Linked DNA regions of Thiosulfativibrio zosterae. The protein of the gene in region 2 interacts with the protein of the main gene of each other region in a pairwise test. Links are inferred from orthologs where the notes say so. Each region holds a gene or a part of one and is shown on either strand. Other genes may lie near its edges.

Evidence for each region.
Region 1: the proteins of recO (region 2) and ssb interact in binary tests that used the Escherichia coli proteins (3 or more experiments, as listed by UniProt). The link is inferred for Thiosulfativibrio zosterae from one-to-one orthologs.
Region 3: the proteins of recO (region 2) and recR interact in binary tests that used the Escherichia coli proteins (3 or more experiments, as listed by UniProt). The link is inferred for Thiosulfativibrio zosterae from one-to-one orthologs.

What each region holds. Positions count from the first base shown.
Region 1 is NZ_AP021888.1:476,344-481,865, reverse strand. Bases 1,099-3,857 are described here. They hold ssb (single-stranded DNA-binding protein), read right to left. Parts: upstream 2,908-3,857; coding sequence 2,290-2,907; downstream 1,099-2,289. Other genes in these bases: THMIRH_RS01885 (ATP-binding protein), read right to left, coding at 2,952-3,857; THMIRH_RS01895 (cation:proton antiporter), read right to left, coding at 1,099-1,943. Also shown: THMIRH_RS01900 (universal stress protein), read right to left, coding at 1-272; more of THMIRH_RS01895, read right to left, coding at 276-1,098; more of THMIRH_RS01885, read right to left, coding at 3,858-4,808; THMIRH_RS01880 (MFS transporter), read right to left, coding at 4,839-5,522. UniProt on the Escherichia coli protein: Plays an important role in DNA replication, recombination and repair. Binds to ssDNA and to an array of partner proteins to recruit them to their sites of action during DNA metabolism. Acts as a sliding platform that migrates on DNA via reptation.
Region 2 is NZ_AP021888.1:1,356,326-1,361,992, reverse strand. The notes cover bases 1-2,904. They hold recO (DNA repair protein RecO), read right to left. Parts: upstream 1,874-2,904; coding sequence 1,127-1,873; downstream 1-1,126. Other genes in these bases: rnc (ribonuclease III), read right to left, coding at 2,847-2,904; era (GTPase Era), read right to left, coding at 1,915-2,850; pdxJ (pyridoxine 5'-phosphate synthase), read right to left, coding at 353-1,099; acpS (holo-ACP synthase), read right to left, coding at 1-329. Also shown: more of rnc, read right to left, coding at 2,905-3,539; lepB (signal peptidase I), read right to left, coding at 3,556-4,326; lepA (translation elongation factor 4), read right to left, coding at 4,344-5,667. UniProt on the Escherichia coli protein: Involved in DNA repair and RecF pathway recombination.
Region 3 is NZ_AP021888.1:2,056,793-2,062,419, reverse strand. Bases 1,003-3,866 are described here. They hold recR (recombination mediator RecR), read left to right. Parts: upstream 1,003-2,069; coding sequence 2,070-2,663; downstream 2,664-3,866. Other genes in these bases: THMIRH_RS09480 (BolA family protein), read left to right, coding at 3,673-3,866; THMIRH_RS09485 (DsrE family protein), read right to left, coding at 3,045-3,572; THMIRH_RS09490 (2Fe-2S iron-sulfur cluster-binding protein), read right to left, coding at 2,732-2,983; THMIRH_RS09500 (YbaB/EbfC family nucleoid-associated protein), read left to right, coding at 1,714-2,043; dnaX (DNA polymerase III subunit gamma/tau), read left to right, coding at 1,003-1,689. Outside these bases: more of dnaX, read left to right, coding at 1-1,002; more of THMIRH_RS09480, read left to right, coding at 3,867-3,966; THMIRH_RS09470 (ABC transporter substrate-binding protein), read left to right, coding at 4,287-5,285; THMIRH_RS09465 (sensor histidine kinase), read left to right, coding at 5,290-5,627. UniProt on the Escherichia coli protein: May play a role in DNA repair. It seems to be involved in an RecBC-independent recombinational process of DNA repair. It may act with RecF and RecO.

The DNA.
Region 1 (5,522 bases), 880 kb from region 2 along the record:
CCAAATTCAATATGCAAATCACAATCCAAACCTAGGCTCTGAGCTTGATCAAGCCATGATTGGAACACCTGTTGTCGTCCCAGCCTTTCTTGCGCCTGCTGATCTTGTGGGCGAATATTCTTTAGCCATTCCAATAACGAATAATCTATCTCTGGCAGTACACTTAAGATGGTTAATTTTGCCTGCTGTTGCCCTGCAAAGTGAAATGCCCAATCCAACAAACCCGCCTCTTGCAAGGGGTCTTGAGAAACCAATAAAATATGTTTTAACATCAATTAACTCCCTTTGACTTCGGCTGAAGCACCGGTTTCTTCAAAACTCATAATGCGATGCACCGCTTCTAAAGCGGCATCTTGATAAGGCACTAATACTAGATTGGCACCTTGTTGCTTTAAAAATTCGACTTCACTCAAATGACTGGAAGCCACCGCCACTTTACCCTCATAATGCGATTCAGCCAGTGAACGCAACAGCGCCAAATTTAAGTGCCTATCTCGCATGGTGCTCACCACCCATTGGGCTTCCGATAAGGGCAAGCTTTGGATAAATTCAGGGTCTTCTGCATCCCCATAACGAATAGGCACTTGGTGCAAGGCGGTTTCTTGAACCAATTGGGGATTAAAATCTATGGCGAGTACTTGTTTCCCCTGCGCTTGCAAGTTTTGTGCAATCACCATCCCAAATCGTCCCAATCCAAATAAAATCACATCGGCGGGCTTGCGTTCTATCACCTGATCAATATTCTCTTCACGATAAGGTACCTTACGCTCAAAGATATCCAAATAGGGCGATAATTTCAGATAAAGCGGGTGAGAATATAAAATCATATAGGTCGAGGCTGAAATGGTAATGAGCCCAACCAAAGTGACTAGGCCAACGGTTTCTTGATCGATGTGTCCCAAACTAAACCCAAGCGCTGCCAAAATAAGCGAAAACTCAGAAATCTGTGCCACCGTTAATCCTGCTAAAAACCCGGTGCGCTTGCGATACCCCATATAGCCCATAATCACCATCACGATTAAAGGATTCCCGACCAACACAAAAATAGAAAAGACTAAAGCTGGCCAAATTTGCGACCCCAAGGTACTTAAATCTAAGCTCGCACCCAAACTGATAAAGAAAAAGAGCAGTAAAAAATCGCGTAAGCTCACCAATCTGGCACCAATCAACTCCCGATAATGGGTTGATGCCAAGGTAATACCCGCTAAAAATGCGCCCACTTCTTGACTAAAGCCCATCATATAGCCTATTGAAGCACCTAAAACCGCCCAGGCGATGGCAAACAACACCAAAAGCTCAGAAGAATGCGCCAATTTGGCGAGTAATTTGGGCATCACATATCTAATCAATAAGGCGACCGCAACCAATAACACCGCGCCTTTGATCAAGACCATCAGAGCCTCATAACCCAAATTGCCAGAAGTCTCCGACTGACCAATTGCCGTTAAGCCGATCATGGCCAACACCACAACTATGTCCTGCACAATCAAAAAACCGATGGCAATTCGACCATGCAAGGCATCGAGCTCGCGTTTATCTGAGAGCAATTTAACAATGATAATGGTCGATGAAAAGGTCAGTGCCACTGCAACATAGAGCGCACCTATGGATGAAAACCCTAAAGCCAAGCCTATCAAAAAGCCAATGACCGAGGTAAAAATCACCTGCCCCAAGCCCGTAAACAAGGCAACAACACCCATGGTGCGTATAATATGGAGGTCTAATTTTAACCCCACCACAAACAACAGCACTGCGATACCCAAATGCGCTAACAAGTTGATTTCATCTGTTAGCGTCACGATTCCAAGCACCGCTGGCCCGACCAAAATACCCACCGCAATAAAAGAAACAATTAAAGGCTGTTTAAGCTGTACCCCAATAAAACCTATGACAGCCGCAATGGCCAATAACATACTCAGTTCAACAAATGCACTTTCAAACATCGCTAAAACTCCTTTAGTTGAATAGAATCATTACACCACAACTACCAAAGTTCTAAAATAACCAGGCCTGGTTATTTTTAAGCACCTTGAGATAACCTGCTTATTTAACTGAGTTTTTAAGTACATAGAAAGCCCACCTTTAGCGATGAGCATTTGAAGCCTGACCAGAAGTGAACACGCTGAATCTGACGAGAATATTAACAACCTAAAAACAACAGAATGCTCGTACATTCCTGCCATTTTCAAGCCACGCCTTTTAGTCAATGTTTTTTCAATAGATATAAAAAAACCCTGTATTAACAGGGTTCTATTATTTTTTAATCAACATTTTTATTTATTGTGAGACTCAAAACGGAACATCATCGTCATCAAAGTCATTGGGCGCATAAGCCGGAGCTCTTTGCATGGGAGATGGATTATTTTGTGCAGGGGCTTGTTGTCCGTAACCACCTTGCCCACCACCATAACTCGGGGCTTGCGGCGCTGCCATAGGTGCTTGTTGACCATAACCACCTTGATTGCCCATATTGCCCATGGGTTGCTGTGGTGCTTGATTCATTTGTGGGGCAAAGCCACCTTGCGAACCATTATCAAAAGCAGTATCGCCGCGACCACCGCCACCGCCCAACATTTGCATTTGACCGTTAAAGTCGATCACCACTTCGGTTGCATAACGGTCTTGACCTGTGGCTTGATCTTGCCATTTGCGGGTTTGCAATTTACCTTCTAGATAAACCTGCGACCCTTTTTTTAAATATTGGCCGGCTATATCGGCCAGTTTTCCAAAAATAACCACACGGTGCCATTCGGTTTTTTCTTGTTTTTCACCCGTGGCACGGTCGTTCCACTGTTCACTGGTGGCAATACTTAGATTGGCAATGGCATTGCCATTTGCCGCATATTTCACTTCAGGATCTCTGCCCAAAGTACCCACTAAAATCACTTTATTTACGCCACGCGCCATCTCTTCACTCCACTTTTCTTCGTTTTAGATTGGAGAATCATAACTTATTTTATGACCAGAAGCCGTGCAATTTCTAGGTAAAGATCGTCTTTTTTAAAGGGCTTGCCTACAAAGCCATTCATGCCGACAGACTCACATTTTTGACGGTCTTCCTCCCCCACATTTGCGGTAATGGCAATAATCGGTTTAGACGACCAACCGCGCTCTGCCTCTAGGCTGCGAATCACTTGAGTTGCTTCAAGCCCATCCATATTGGGCATCTGCATATCCATTAAAACCAAGTCATAGGGTTGGTCGCTTTCGGCGGCTTTTTGATAGGTTTCTATACCTCTTAAACCGTCATCCGCCACATCAATCTGACCAATATTGAGACGCTTTAACAAAGCCACTGCAATTTTTTGGTTAATCACATTGTCTTCTACCAACAAAATTTTCACGCCCGACAATGAAAACTCATATTCGGTTTCAAGTGCAGCAGAATCTAAATGGTGTTCTTTGGGAATGCCCAGTTTTGTGGTGAAGAAAAAGGTAGAGCCTTTGCCATACTCGCTTTCTACCCACAAAGAACCGCCCATCATTTCGACCAAACTGCGGGTAATGGACAACCCTAAACCTGTACCACCAAATTTGCGGGTAATGGTGGCATCTGCTTGGCTAAAGGCGTCAAAAATGAGCGCTTTTTGTTCGGGCGTTATGCCTATGCCAGAATCTTTCACGCTGACTTGCAAAATCAGATCGCTGTCTTTGTGTTCTAAACACTTAAAGGTTAAGGCCACATCGCCCTGCTCGGTAAACTTAACCGCATTACTCACCAAATTGGTTAAGACTTGACCTAAGCGGGTTTCATCGCCAAAAAGGGTTGGGGAAATGCAGGGGTCGATATCAAAGGTAAAATTTAAGCCTTTCGCATTGGCTTGCAACTGCAACGGATGTAACACGCGCTTAACAAATAAAGACCACTCAAAAGCGCGCATTTCTAAGGTCAACTTGCCGGCTTCTATTTTGGATACATCTAAAATGTCATTAATAATTCGCAATAAACTGGTTGCCGAAGCCATGGCCGTATCCACAAAATCTTTGGCTTTATCCGACAAGGGTTCTTCGCGAATCAACTGTAACATCCCAAACACCCCGTTCATGGGGGTACGAATTTCATGGCTCATATTGGCCAAAAACTCACTTTTGGTTCGGCTTGCGGCCTGCGCATCTAACAGCGCTTGCCCTAGGGCTTCTTCAACTTCTTTTTGGCGGGTGATTTCGGTGCGGATAGAAATATAGTGCGTTTTGTTGCCATTGAGATCAAAAATGGGCATCACCATAGAATTCACCCAATAATAAGTGCCATTTTTGGCTTTATTACGCACCACACCGCGCCAGGTTTCACCCTTACCGATGGTTTGCCAAAGTGTTGCAAAAAAGGCTTTATCATGCAGACCAGAATTGATAATACTGTGGGTTTGCCCAACCAACTCCTCTTTAGTGTAGCCCGAAGTTTCTATAAAGCGGCTATTGGCATACACAATGCGACCTTGTAAATTGGTCATAGAAACAATGGCATGATTATCTAAGGCTTTTTGCTGGCATTGCGCCACCCGCAAAACTTCTTCAATCACCTGCATTTGCTGCTGGCTTTGATGATAAGCCAGCCAGAAAACTAAAAACGCCACCACACCAGAAAACAGCGCAAAATAAAAAAATACTTTGGAATCAAGTGCATTGCCCGCCACAAACAGAGCCAGTGTTAGCGCACCTAGGAAAAAAGCTGAAAAATATAACCAATTGACACGGCGACGCGCTTGTCTGACTTTGGGCAATTCAATTAAGTTTTGCAAAGAGCCAAACGAAGACTCCCAATAATCAAAATCGGTTAATAGCGCATTTTTGTCAGAAGTTTTTGCCACGGATTCGGCTCCCAGCCAGTTTGAAGACCCTTATTCTCGGGACAAACCCTTGTGAATATAATCAATCAAGCCAATTTCATTAATAACTTTGCGGTCTATTTTAAAGTAAATGCGTTGTTCATTGGATAAAATTACGACTTCATAAACCCCGTCATAAGACAGTAGTTTTTCAGTTAAACTATCCATTTCTTCGGGCGCCAAAATGGCATCATAACTCACTGATGCAATGCTTAAGGGCAAAGGCTGAGTCATGCTAATGGCTACGAATAACCAAACCGCTCCCAAAACCGTGGTAAACACAAACACGCCATCAAAACCGTAAAACTGATAAAAATAGCCACCCAATGCGCCACCGATGGCTGCACCAAAAAACTGACTCGACGAATAAACACCACTGGCCGTGCCTTTTTTATCGGCTGGCGACAACTTAACCACCAAAGAGGGTAAAGAAGCTTCTAATAAATTAAACGCGGTAAAAAACAGCAACATAATTAAAAAGATGGACCAAAATCCATGGGCAAAATTTAGCATCGCCAACTGTACTATCACCAAAGCCGCAATCGCGCCCACAAACATTTGCTTCATGCGCCCTTTGCTTTCGGCTTGAATAATAAACGGCACCATTAAGACAAACGACAACAACATCACCGGCAAATATAATTCCCAATGATGCATCGAATCCATACCTGCGTTATCACGAATCAGCATGGGCAC
Region 2 (5,667 bases):
ACACTGATTGACCAATGCGTTATGCCCAGTGAATTGGCTTTTTCAAGCGTTTTATCGGTCAGAATAAGATAGGGTTGGCCAGATGCTTGGTGGGCAATGGTCATATCATGAAAACAAACGCCTTGGCTAATGCCAGTGCCTAAAGCCTTAGAAACCGCTTCTTTTAAAGCCCAGCGTTTGGCAAGTAATCGCTCGGGGAAGCGGTGTTTGGCTAATTCAAGCAGTTCTGTTTTTGAGAGCAAGCGTTTGGCAAACGCTTCCCCTTGGCGTTGATACACCTGGGTAATGCGTTCTATCTCAACAATGTCAGTGCCGATGCCAACAATCATAGTCACAAACTGCTTTGAATCTTTTAACCTAAGTAAGCTTGCTGTCTTGCTTCAACCATCAAGCGCTTCATTTCTGAAACGGCCGAAGGTAAACCACTGAAAACGGCTTGGGCAATGATGGCATGACCAATATTGAGCTCTTCAATTTCGGTGATGGCGGCAATGGCTTGCACATTGTGATAATGTAAACCATGACCCGCGTTAACCACTAAACCAATCGATTTGGCATAAACGGCCGCTTCACGAATGCGCTGTAATTCAGCGGCAATTTCGGCAGGTTTTTCCAGTTCAGCATAGGTACCGGTATGCAACTCGATTACCGGTGCGCCCACCGCTTTTGCCGCGTCAATTTGTGTTTTATCAGGGTCAATAAACAAGCTGACTCTTGAACCGATTTCTGCCAATTTTGCACAGACTTCTGTCAACCAAGGTTGCTGACCAGCCACATCCAAGCCGCCTTCGGTGGTTAACTCTTCGCGTTTTTCTGGCACTAAACAGACATCTTCTGGGTGAAATTGCAAAGCAATGTCTAACATTTCTTGAGTGGCCGCCATTTCCAAATTGACCTTGGTTTGACGCATGGCACTGATGCGTGCCACATCATGGTCTTGAATATGACGGCGGTCTTCTCTTAAATGCAGTGTAATGCTATCTGCCCCTGCCATTTCTGCATCAAGTGCTGCTTTAATCGGGTCTGGGTAACGGGTGCCTCGTGCTTGTCTAAGTGTGGCAACATGGTCAATATTTAACCCAAGAAAAATAGGATGCATCGTGGTAATTCCTTATAGAAAAGTAATTTAAGACTGAAATAAAGCGCGTGTTTGTATGGGTTTGCCGCCCAAATAATGATTTAGCAGGTTTCTAAATAATCTTTTCCATTCCTGCATGCAACTTTCACACGGCTCAAACTGCGCGAATTGTAACAAACATTGCCCTGAAATTTGACTGCCAAAAGCACTCAACTCTGAAGACTGACTGGCTGTTGTTTCAAGCACTGCGCCCAACTCTGGATAAAAGCGATATTTTAAATGCGCTTCAATCGGCAACTGTTGCGTATCAAAAGACAATTCAAATGCGATGCCAAGTGACATTAACAATTCATATTCAAACTGGCGTAGCGCCCAAGCTTGAGCGTGCCTATCTTGGGCAATGGCCAAATCATAGAGGGTTTGCTGATAAATTTGATATAAGGATTCAACAGGCACTTGAGGATATAACAAACGGTACAGTAATTCATTGACATACAAACCACAAATATTGGCTTCACCCTGCAACGGAAAGCGAATTTGTGTGGGCTCAAACTGATGAATATTAACCAGGCCTGGTTGTTTTTGAAGCCCTTTTTCAGTCCAGCGCACTCGGATTTCTTGAAAGGGCTGGCACCAGGCTTGTTTGATGGCAGCTGATTTGCTTTTGCTTCTGACCCCTTTTACCAAAGCATTGATTTTGCCTTGATCAGGGGTAATGAGCGTCAATAATAAACTGGTTTCTTTGTAAGGTCGGCTGTGTAAAACCAACGCCACCTGTTCAATTTCGAGAGCCATCGCAGCGGCCTAATCTCTTTCAATACCCATGGGTAAAATGGTTACCCAGAATGGGTATCGTTGTAACCCAAACTGGCTAAAGCGCGTTCATCATCTGCCCAGTTTTCTTTAACCTTAACCCATAATTCTAAATGCACACGACCTTCTAGCAAGGTAATTAAATCTTTACGAGCTTGAGTTCCAATTTGCTTAATCATGTCGCCCTTAGCCCCAATGACGATGAGTTTCTGGCCTTCGCGCTCTACCAAAATCAACGCATTGACTATCCAGCGCCCTTCAGCCTCATCATATTTAAACTGCTCGATTTCAACCGTAGCGCCATAAGGTACTTCCTCACCCAAAACACGCATGAGTTTTTCACGCACGATTTCAGAGGCTAAGAAACGGGTTGAACGGTCAGTAATATAATCCTCAGGGAAAATCATAGATTGATGAGGAATATACTTAAGCACTTCTTTTTCAATCAAATCGAGTCCAGATTTTTTATAAGCCGACACAGGGATTAAGGTTGTAAATTCAGCGTTTTCGCCAATTTTTTGTAAAAACGGGAAGAGCTCTTCTTTCTTTTTAAACTTGTCTATTTTGTTAACCAAAATCACCACTGGCACATCAATGGTTTTACACTTATCTGCAACAGCCTGATCTTCATGAGTCCAACGCCCTGCTTCCACCACAAACAATACCAAATCAACATCAGCAAAAGCACTATTGGCCGTTCGATTCATATAGGCATTGATTGAACGCTCGCCGCCTATGTGCATTCCAGGCGTGTCCACATAAACGATTTGATGCGTTGCTGTAGTGTGCACACCATGAATGCGGTGTCTAGTGGTTTGGGGTTTTGGAGAGGTGATACTTAATTTTTGACCAAGCAATTCATTCATCAAAGTAGATTTGCCCACATTGGGGCGACCAATCACCGCGACAAAGCCAGCTTGATAATCCTCAACAGCAGGGGTTTCTGGAGTTTCGGTCATTTTATTTCCTCAAGTTTAGACAAGGCTTGCTTAGCAGATTTTTGTTCAGCTTTGCGACGATTAGAAGCTGTGGCTTCAAATTTAGTGTTGAGTTTAGCCACATAACAAGAAATGGTAAACATTTGTGCATGGGCAGGTCCATTGACACTGATGACACTGTACTCAGGCAAAGGCTCTTGCATAGACTGTAAAAGTTCTTGTAACCGAGTTTTAGGGTCTTTGCCGACTTCTTTTGGATCTAAGTCCTCTAAACGAGAAACATAAATGCGTTTTACAAACTCACGACATTCATCTAATCCACCATCCTCATAAATAGAAGCAATAATGGCCTCAACCGCGTCAGCAATAATTGACAAACGGCGGAACCCGCCACTTTTGAGCTCACCCGGGCCGAGCTTTAAAAACTCACTGAGATTAAATTCTTTACCAATTTCAGCCAGGGTATCACCTTTGACTAGGTGTGCACGAATACGACTCAAATCGCCTTCCGAAATTTTTTCAAATTGGTGATACAAAATATCAGCAATCATGAAATTGACCAGACTGTCGCCTAAAAACTCTAGGCGTTCATTGTTTCTTGCACCCACACTGCGGTGTGTTAAAGCACGCAATAAAAAGTCTTTATTTTGATAGGTATAACCCAAAGCTTTTTCTAAGCGTTGAATTTTAGCCTGTTGCTCAAATGTCATAGATTCAGAAGTCACACTAATTTATCCCACGGCCTATGCGATTAAAGTGAACGCCATCATCCCAGTTCATCCAAATACCAAAGGCTTGACCCTTGATATTTTCTTCAGGTACAAAGCCCCAAAAACGACTGTCATTACTGTGGTCGCGGTTATCGCCCATCACAAAATAATGGTCTTCTGGCACCTTGATGGTGTTCATGTCTAAACTAGATTTATCCATGTCTAACAAAACTTGATAGGTTTTTTGATCGATATTGGTTTCTTCAACCTGAGAAGCGCCATCCATCATTTTTCCTGACCCTTGCCCTACATAAGCACCCAACATCTTTTGGTTAACCACTTTACCATTCACAAACAAGGTTCTGCCAACATAGGTAATTTCATCACCGGGTAATCCAATCACACGCTTGATGTAATCCACATTTGGGTCTTTAGGAAACTTGAAAACAATCACATCCCCTCTTTCAGGCAAACTCACAGGAATCACCTTGGTCTGCAAAACAGGCAGTTTGACGCCGTAGGCAAATTTATTGACCACAATAAAATCACCAATTTCGAGCGTTGGATACATAGACCCTGATGGAATTCTAAAAGGTTCTAAAACAAAAGAACGCAATGCCAAGACAATAATGAAAACGGGGAATAATGAACGCGAATACTCAACCAATAAAGGTTCTTTTTCACCGGTCACAGAACGATCACGCTTTGGCTTCCATACCATCTTATCAACGAAGTAAATCATGCCTGTGACAGCGGTCACTATGACTAAAATGAGTTCAAAATTCATCCCTATTCCTTAATTCATTAATCTTCGCTGGTGTTCAACACCGCTAAGAAGGCTTCTTGCGGTAAATCAACACTGCCGATAGACTTCATGCGTTTTTTACCTTCTTTTTGTTTTTGTAGTAGCTTCTTCTTACGCGACACATCGCCACCGTAACACTTGGCGGTTACATTTTTGCGCAACGCTTTAACATTGCTACGACCAATAATTTTAGCCCCGATGGCGGCCTGAATGGCCACATCGAACATCTGTCTTGGAATAATATCTTTCAATTTTTCAATCAACACCTTACCGCGCTGAACTGCCATGCTTTTGTGCACGATAATCGCCAAGGCATCAACTGGCTCACTGTTTATTAAAAAGTCCATTCTAACCAATTGATCTGCTTGGAATCTTAAAAATTCATAGTCCATCGAGGCATAACCACGACTGGTTGATTTTAAACGATCAAAGAAATCCAATACAACTTCGTTTAAAGGCAATTCATAATTGATTGAAACCTGATTACCGGCATAAGACATATCTTTCTGTACACCGCGTTTTTCTAAACACAGTTTCATCACTGACCCAACATAGTCTTGTGGCACCAAGATATTGGCACGAATTATCGGCTCACGAATTTCATCAATTAAGCTAGGATCGGGCAAACTGGATGGGTTATCTATTTTTAAAATATCGCCCTTTTTGGTCAGCACTTCATATACCACCGTGGGAGCGGTAGTAATCAAGTCCATGTCGTACTCACGCTCTAAGCGTTCTTGTACGATTTCCATGTGCAGCATTCCAAGGAATCCGCAACGGAAACCAAAACCTAAGGCATCAGAGCTTTCTGGCTCAAAATGAAGCGCGGCATCATTTAAACGCAGTTTGCGCAGGGCTTCACGCAAGTCTTCATAATCTTCTGAACTGATGGGGAATAAACCAGCAAATACACGGGGTTGCACAGGTTTAAAGCCGGCTAAAGGCTCGATATTATTGCCCGCTAGGGTAATGGTATCACCCACTGGCGCACCATCTATGTCTTTAATACCAGCAACCACAAAACCGACTTCACCCGCTTTTAGGAATTCTGTTTGAGTCAATTTTGGCGTAAAAACGCCAACCGAATCTACCAAATGCTCTTCTTGGGTAGAGATGATTTTCATTTTGGTTTTTTTACCAATCTTGCCATCAATCACGCGCACCAAAGACACTACGCCCAAGTAATTATCAAACCAAGAGTCGATAATCAAGGCGCGTAACGGAGCGTCTAAATCGCCTTCTGGTGGTGGAATTTTTTTAACGATTTCTTCAAGGGTTTCTTTAATGCCAATACCGGCTTTAGCAGAACAATGCACAGCATCA
Region 3 (5,627 bases), 700 kb from region 2 along the record:
GTGCGTTTTGCGCCGGTGCAAGCCATGTTGGGGTTGGTTGACCAACAGTTTACTGAACATTTATTGCAAGCACTGCTGGCTCAATCTGCCGAGCAACTGAAAGAAGTGTTACAGCAATTGGCGGCCATGGGGGTCGATTACAGCGCATTATTGTCGCAATTGATTGAAGCCTTGCATCAGGTTGCTTTGGTTCAGGTATTGGGCAATTTGGGCGAAGTGGCGGTGATTGATGAAACGCAACTGGCGTTGTTGGCAGAACATTTATCACCTCAACAAATACAAATGTTTTATCAAATTGCTTTGCTCAGCCGACAAGATATGCGCCTAGCGCCTGATGAACGCATTGGCTTTGAAATGGCCATGTTGCGTATGCTGGCGTTTAGCCCTTCAGCCTCCACGCCAAGCGCATTTAATGAGCAAAATGGCTCAGAAAATGCTCAAAAACAACCAGGCCTGGTTAATTTTGAGCCAAAATCAGCAAGCTCAGCGCCGCAAACTCCGCCAGCACCCGCGGTTTCGCAAGCCTCGCAAGTGTTACAAAATTTAAAAGCCAGCTCGGTTGCAAAACCTACCATGCCTGCACCACCAGAAACACCAGTCGCCACTGTTCGTCCAGCTGTTGCAGAAGCTGTCCAGCCCACGGTTTCATCAACATTAGAAGTACCGCCAGTTAATCTTGAGCCTACGCCTGTTGAAAAAGATGCCAATCATTTGGCTTCGCTCCATGCGAGGTTGCAACAAACGCTGGGAAAGCCGAATAGTTCTGCGCAAACCCCCGCTCAAGCAACGCCTGCTCAGACAAATTCATCGCCTAAATCGTATGATGCAAATCCGATGTCGAGTGGTTTGAGTGCCAAAATGTCGGCAATGATGGCCAAGCAAAAGGGTGGCGGTTTTTCTAATTCATCCGCACCATCACCGCCTTCTGCAGCTGTTGCTGTGGCACAACCCACGCCGCCGCAAGATTTAGAAGTTGTGACGGATATGGGTGAGCCGCCAGCATGGTTTGATGAAACCTATGCCGATGATGCTCCGTCTGCGCCAATGGTTCCGCAAGAGGATTCACAAACGACCAGTTTAGCTCCGCAACAAAATTCTGTTGAACAGCCGATTGAGCCGCCATTTAATCCACCCTTCGTGGGGGTGCCAGAAACCCAAACGATTGCAGAGGGTGCGCCAGTTATCGCAAATGACATGCTTGAGCCCAGCGCTCAGCCCGCCATGGTGACTGAAAACCCGCTTGCAGAAAATATCACCAGCGTTGCTCCACCAACCCTATCGGCAGAGGGCAGTCATTTAATTGAAGAATGGTTAAGTTTGTTAGCGCAAATTAAGCCCGAAGGTATGGCAGAGGCTTTGGCGCACCAGTCAGCTTTGGTCGCGGTCAGCGCTGAATTTATTACCTTGTGTGTTGCGCCCGGACAAATGTTGGCCAAAACAGAATTGGCGGTGACGCGTTTAACTCAGGCATTGCAGCGGGTATTTGGTGCTCATTTTCAGTTACAATTTGTGGAGCAAGTCGCATCAGAATTGATGATGACGCCAGCCACCTATTGGCAAATTCAAGCACAACAAAAACAACAACAAGCGCTCAGTTCTATCCATGCCGATGAACGAGTCGCAGAATTTCAAAAACGGTTTAATATGCGTTTAATTGAGTCGTCAATTAAACCGATTGAACAAATTTAATGCGTTAATAAAGAAGGAAAGCACATGTTTGGTGGAAAAGGCGGTTTAGGAAATTTAATGAAGCAAGCGCAAGATATGCAAAAAAATATGCAAGCTGCGCAAGCCGAAATTGCCAAAATGGAAGTGGAAGGCGAAGCAGGTGGCGGCATGGTGAAAGTGCGCATGACCGGAAAGCATGAATTGATTAAAGTTGAAATTGATGACAGCCTAATGGACGACAAAGAAATGCTAGAAGATTTGTTTGCCGCTGCGGTAAACAGCGCTTCTCGTAAAGTGGAAGCAACCTCTGCTGAGAAAATGTCTGGCTTAACGGGTGGTATCGATTTACCTGCTGGCATGAAATTTCCATTTTAGCCCATTTGATACCCTAGGAATTTTCCATGCCCAGTCCGTTGATTAATAGCTTGGTTGAAGCCCTGCGTATTTTGCCAGGCGTAGGTCCTAAGTCGGCACAGCGCATGGCTTATTATGTGCTGGAGCGCAATCGCAAAGGGGGCGACAAACTCGCCTATGCTTTACAACAAGCCATTGAAAAAGTGGGTAATTGTGCAAAATGTCGCGACTTAACCGAAGCTGAAGTTTGTGGTATTTGCAGTTCGCCCAGACGCTTGCAACATGAATTGTGCGTGGTGGAAAATCCAACAGATGTCACAGTAATAGAACAGTCGGGCATTTTTAAAGGCGTTTATTTTGTGTTGATGGGACATTTGTCGCCCATTGATGGCATCGGGCCGCAAGATTTGGGGCTGGATATCTTAAAAGCGCGTTTGGTTGAGGGTGAAATTACCGAGGTGATTTTGGCAACCAATCCCACGGTGGAAGGCGAAGCCACGGCTCACTATATTCAGCAAATGGCAAAAGACGCTGGGGTTGCGGTGTCAAGGTTAGCGCAGGGGATTCCGATGGGCGGCGAGTTGGAGTACATTGATAGCGGTACTTTAAGCCAGGCTTTTGCTGGGCGTAAAACCGTTTAATCGCTGGTGCATTTTGACCCATAAAAAAGCGGACTTTAAGTCCGCTTTTTTAATGCCAAGAAAAAAACTTAAATCAATTCTATTTCAACATCGGTCAGCGGAATCACGCTGCAAGTCAAAATGTCTTTACCACGAGTTTCGTAGGCGGTGTCTTGAATGTGTTCTACATTGCCAGACAATAAACGCACTTCACACGCGCCGCAGTTACCACCACGGCAACTGTAAGGCATATCAAATCCCGCTTCATCCAGCGCTTCTAGCATTGAAAATTGACCATCAAACTCGACTTCACCTTGGCCAACAACCGTAATCTTAGGCATCTTTCCTTCCTTATTATCTAAATCATTTACTTGAGTTTCTGTTTTATTAAATTTGAATAATTTACCAAACAATTGCTTTAAACCCTTCTTCTTGAAGTTCCATCAGCGCCGCTGCACCCACATCGGCATATTCTGCAAAAGGGCGAATATCCGTATCCGACCAATGAAGGGTATTCATGGTGCTGCCGCAGGCAATCCAACGGACTTTGTAATCTTTAGCAAAACTTTCAATACGCTCATAACTCAAAGGGTCAACCGGGCGTTTAGGATGGGTTGCCAGTGCATGGATGCCGGGGCCAATGACCACTACGGCAATTTCAACATTGTCGCCATAGCGCTTAATCATTGCCTGAATTGAATTCAAAATGGCCAATTGATAAGCTTCATCAGACTTATTCCACATATAAACCGCTTTGTGTTCAGCAGGATCTCCCGGAAAGCGTTCGCTTGGTGGGTCTTGCATTTCTGGGAGCGGTTTAAGTTTATAAGCAGCAGTTGCTGTACTGCCATCTCCGCTGGCGAAAGTTTGCATTGGCGCCAGCAAAGCCAAGCTGAGTCCAAGGATTGAAATAGATTTAAATAGTGACATAATCCGCTCCGATTGCATTTACTTGAGTCGTTTTAAAAATTATTATAGCGTTTATTGCACACTAAAGTGCTTCAGATAGCTTTTTTTAAATTGAGAAACCATGAGTTTACAACAACAAATCGAAACCCAAATTACCCAAAACTTTCCGGTTGCCTTTATGCAATTGGATAACGAAAGTCACATGCATTCAGGTCCAGCCACAGAATCTCATTTTAAATTGACACTGGTCAGTGAGGCTTTTCAGGGGTTGAGCAAGGTTAAGCGCCATCAAAAAGTTTACCAAGTCTTAGCCGAGCAAATGCCGCAGTTTCATGCATTGGCTTTACATACCTTTTCTCCCGAAGAATGGGGTGCTCAAGTGCCCGTGTCAACGCCCTGCAAAGGTGGTCATTAATTAAGTGTTTTAAAGATGGCTCTTACAAGAGGGTTGTTTTAACGCTTGATTAAACTAAATTTACACTTATAATACGCACTCTCTTTTCTACAAGAGATTCTCTTAAGGTTTTCAACCTTATCTACATCGGGGTGTAGCGCAGCTTGGTAGCGCACTTGACTGGGGGTCAAGTGGTCGCAGGTTCAAATCCTGTCACTCCGACCATTTTCTTCTTTACAACAATCTGCTGAATTTATTAGGGTAAATATCGAATATTTTGATTGTTCATATTGCTTAAAACTACTTATACTAAACCTATTAGACATAAGAGGTAGGGTGAGATGAAACTCAAGTTTGGATTGTTACTTTTAATAGTGCCTCTCTTAGGGATTAGCCTTTTGGGTTGTGAGCGCGAGTCTACCGAAATTAAAATCAATACCCCCGTGACCGTTGGAGTCGCTAAACAGCCTTCTAGCGGTTTAATGTTTATTGCGCAAAAGAAAGGTTTTTTTAAAGAGCAGGGTTTAGATGTGGATTTTAAGGTATTCCCATCGGGCAAAGTCGCCATGAACGATTGTTTGTTAACCAGTGCCTGTGACTTTGTCAGTACCTCAGATGTGCCTTTCATTTTTAACTCTTTAAAAAACAAAAATCTCGTCACCTACGCTTCAATTTATAGCTCATCGAATGTTAATCGTCTAGTGGTGAGAACTGATAGGGGCATTCAGACCTTGCAGGATTTGGCAGGACACAGCATCGGCACTCAGCGATATTCAGCGGTCCATTTCTTTATGCACTCCGTTTTAGAGTCATCTGAAAAACTGCATGACCAAGTTATCCGCAAATTTATGCCAGCGAATGACTTGGTGAATGCCTTAATGACGGGTGAAATTGATGCTTTTTCTATGCGAGAACCTTATGTTTCGCAAGCTTTGGCGCTGATGCCCGGGCAGACCAAAAGTTTGGCTTTTCCAGGCATCTATATTCAATATGACTTATTAGTGGGTGGCAAGCCATCTGATTTAACGCCTAAGCAGGTTAAGGGGTTGTTAGAGGGTTTGATAAAGGCGGTGAAATTTTTGCGTTTAAACCCAGAAGAGTCCTTAAGCATTTTGGCGCAAGCTTTAGATATGTCAACAGAAGATTTAACGCCCTATTGGCGATTGGCAGATTTTAATGTCAGCTTGGAGCACGCCATGTTAATCACGCTAGAACAAGAAGTGAATTGGCTCAAAGAAGATGGTTATATCAACGCAGACACTGTTTTTAATTCTTTGGGTTTAATTAATTCGAGTTATTTGCTCGAAATCCGTCCTCAAGCTGTGATGTTGATGGAGTAGCTTGATGAAACTGCATAGTATCCGATCTTTAATCATGACTTTAATGTTCAGTGCCTCGGTTTTAACCCTGTTACTGGTTGCGGTTGGCAGCTGGCAATGGAATCAACAATTAAAGTTTGCTGAGTTAAGTCATTTTTCTGATGAATTAAGAGAGCATGCCACCGACCTGACATTTTTAACGGCTGAATATACCGTAACCAAAAGTGAGCGTTCCAAACAGCAGTGGTTTAGTAAGTGGAGTCAGGCGGAAAATTTAGTTTCAAAATATTCGCAAGTAGAGGGATATGCCAGTCTAGTCATGATTCGTTTACTCATTATCGACTTAAAAGAAGCGGCAGAGTT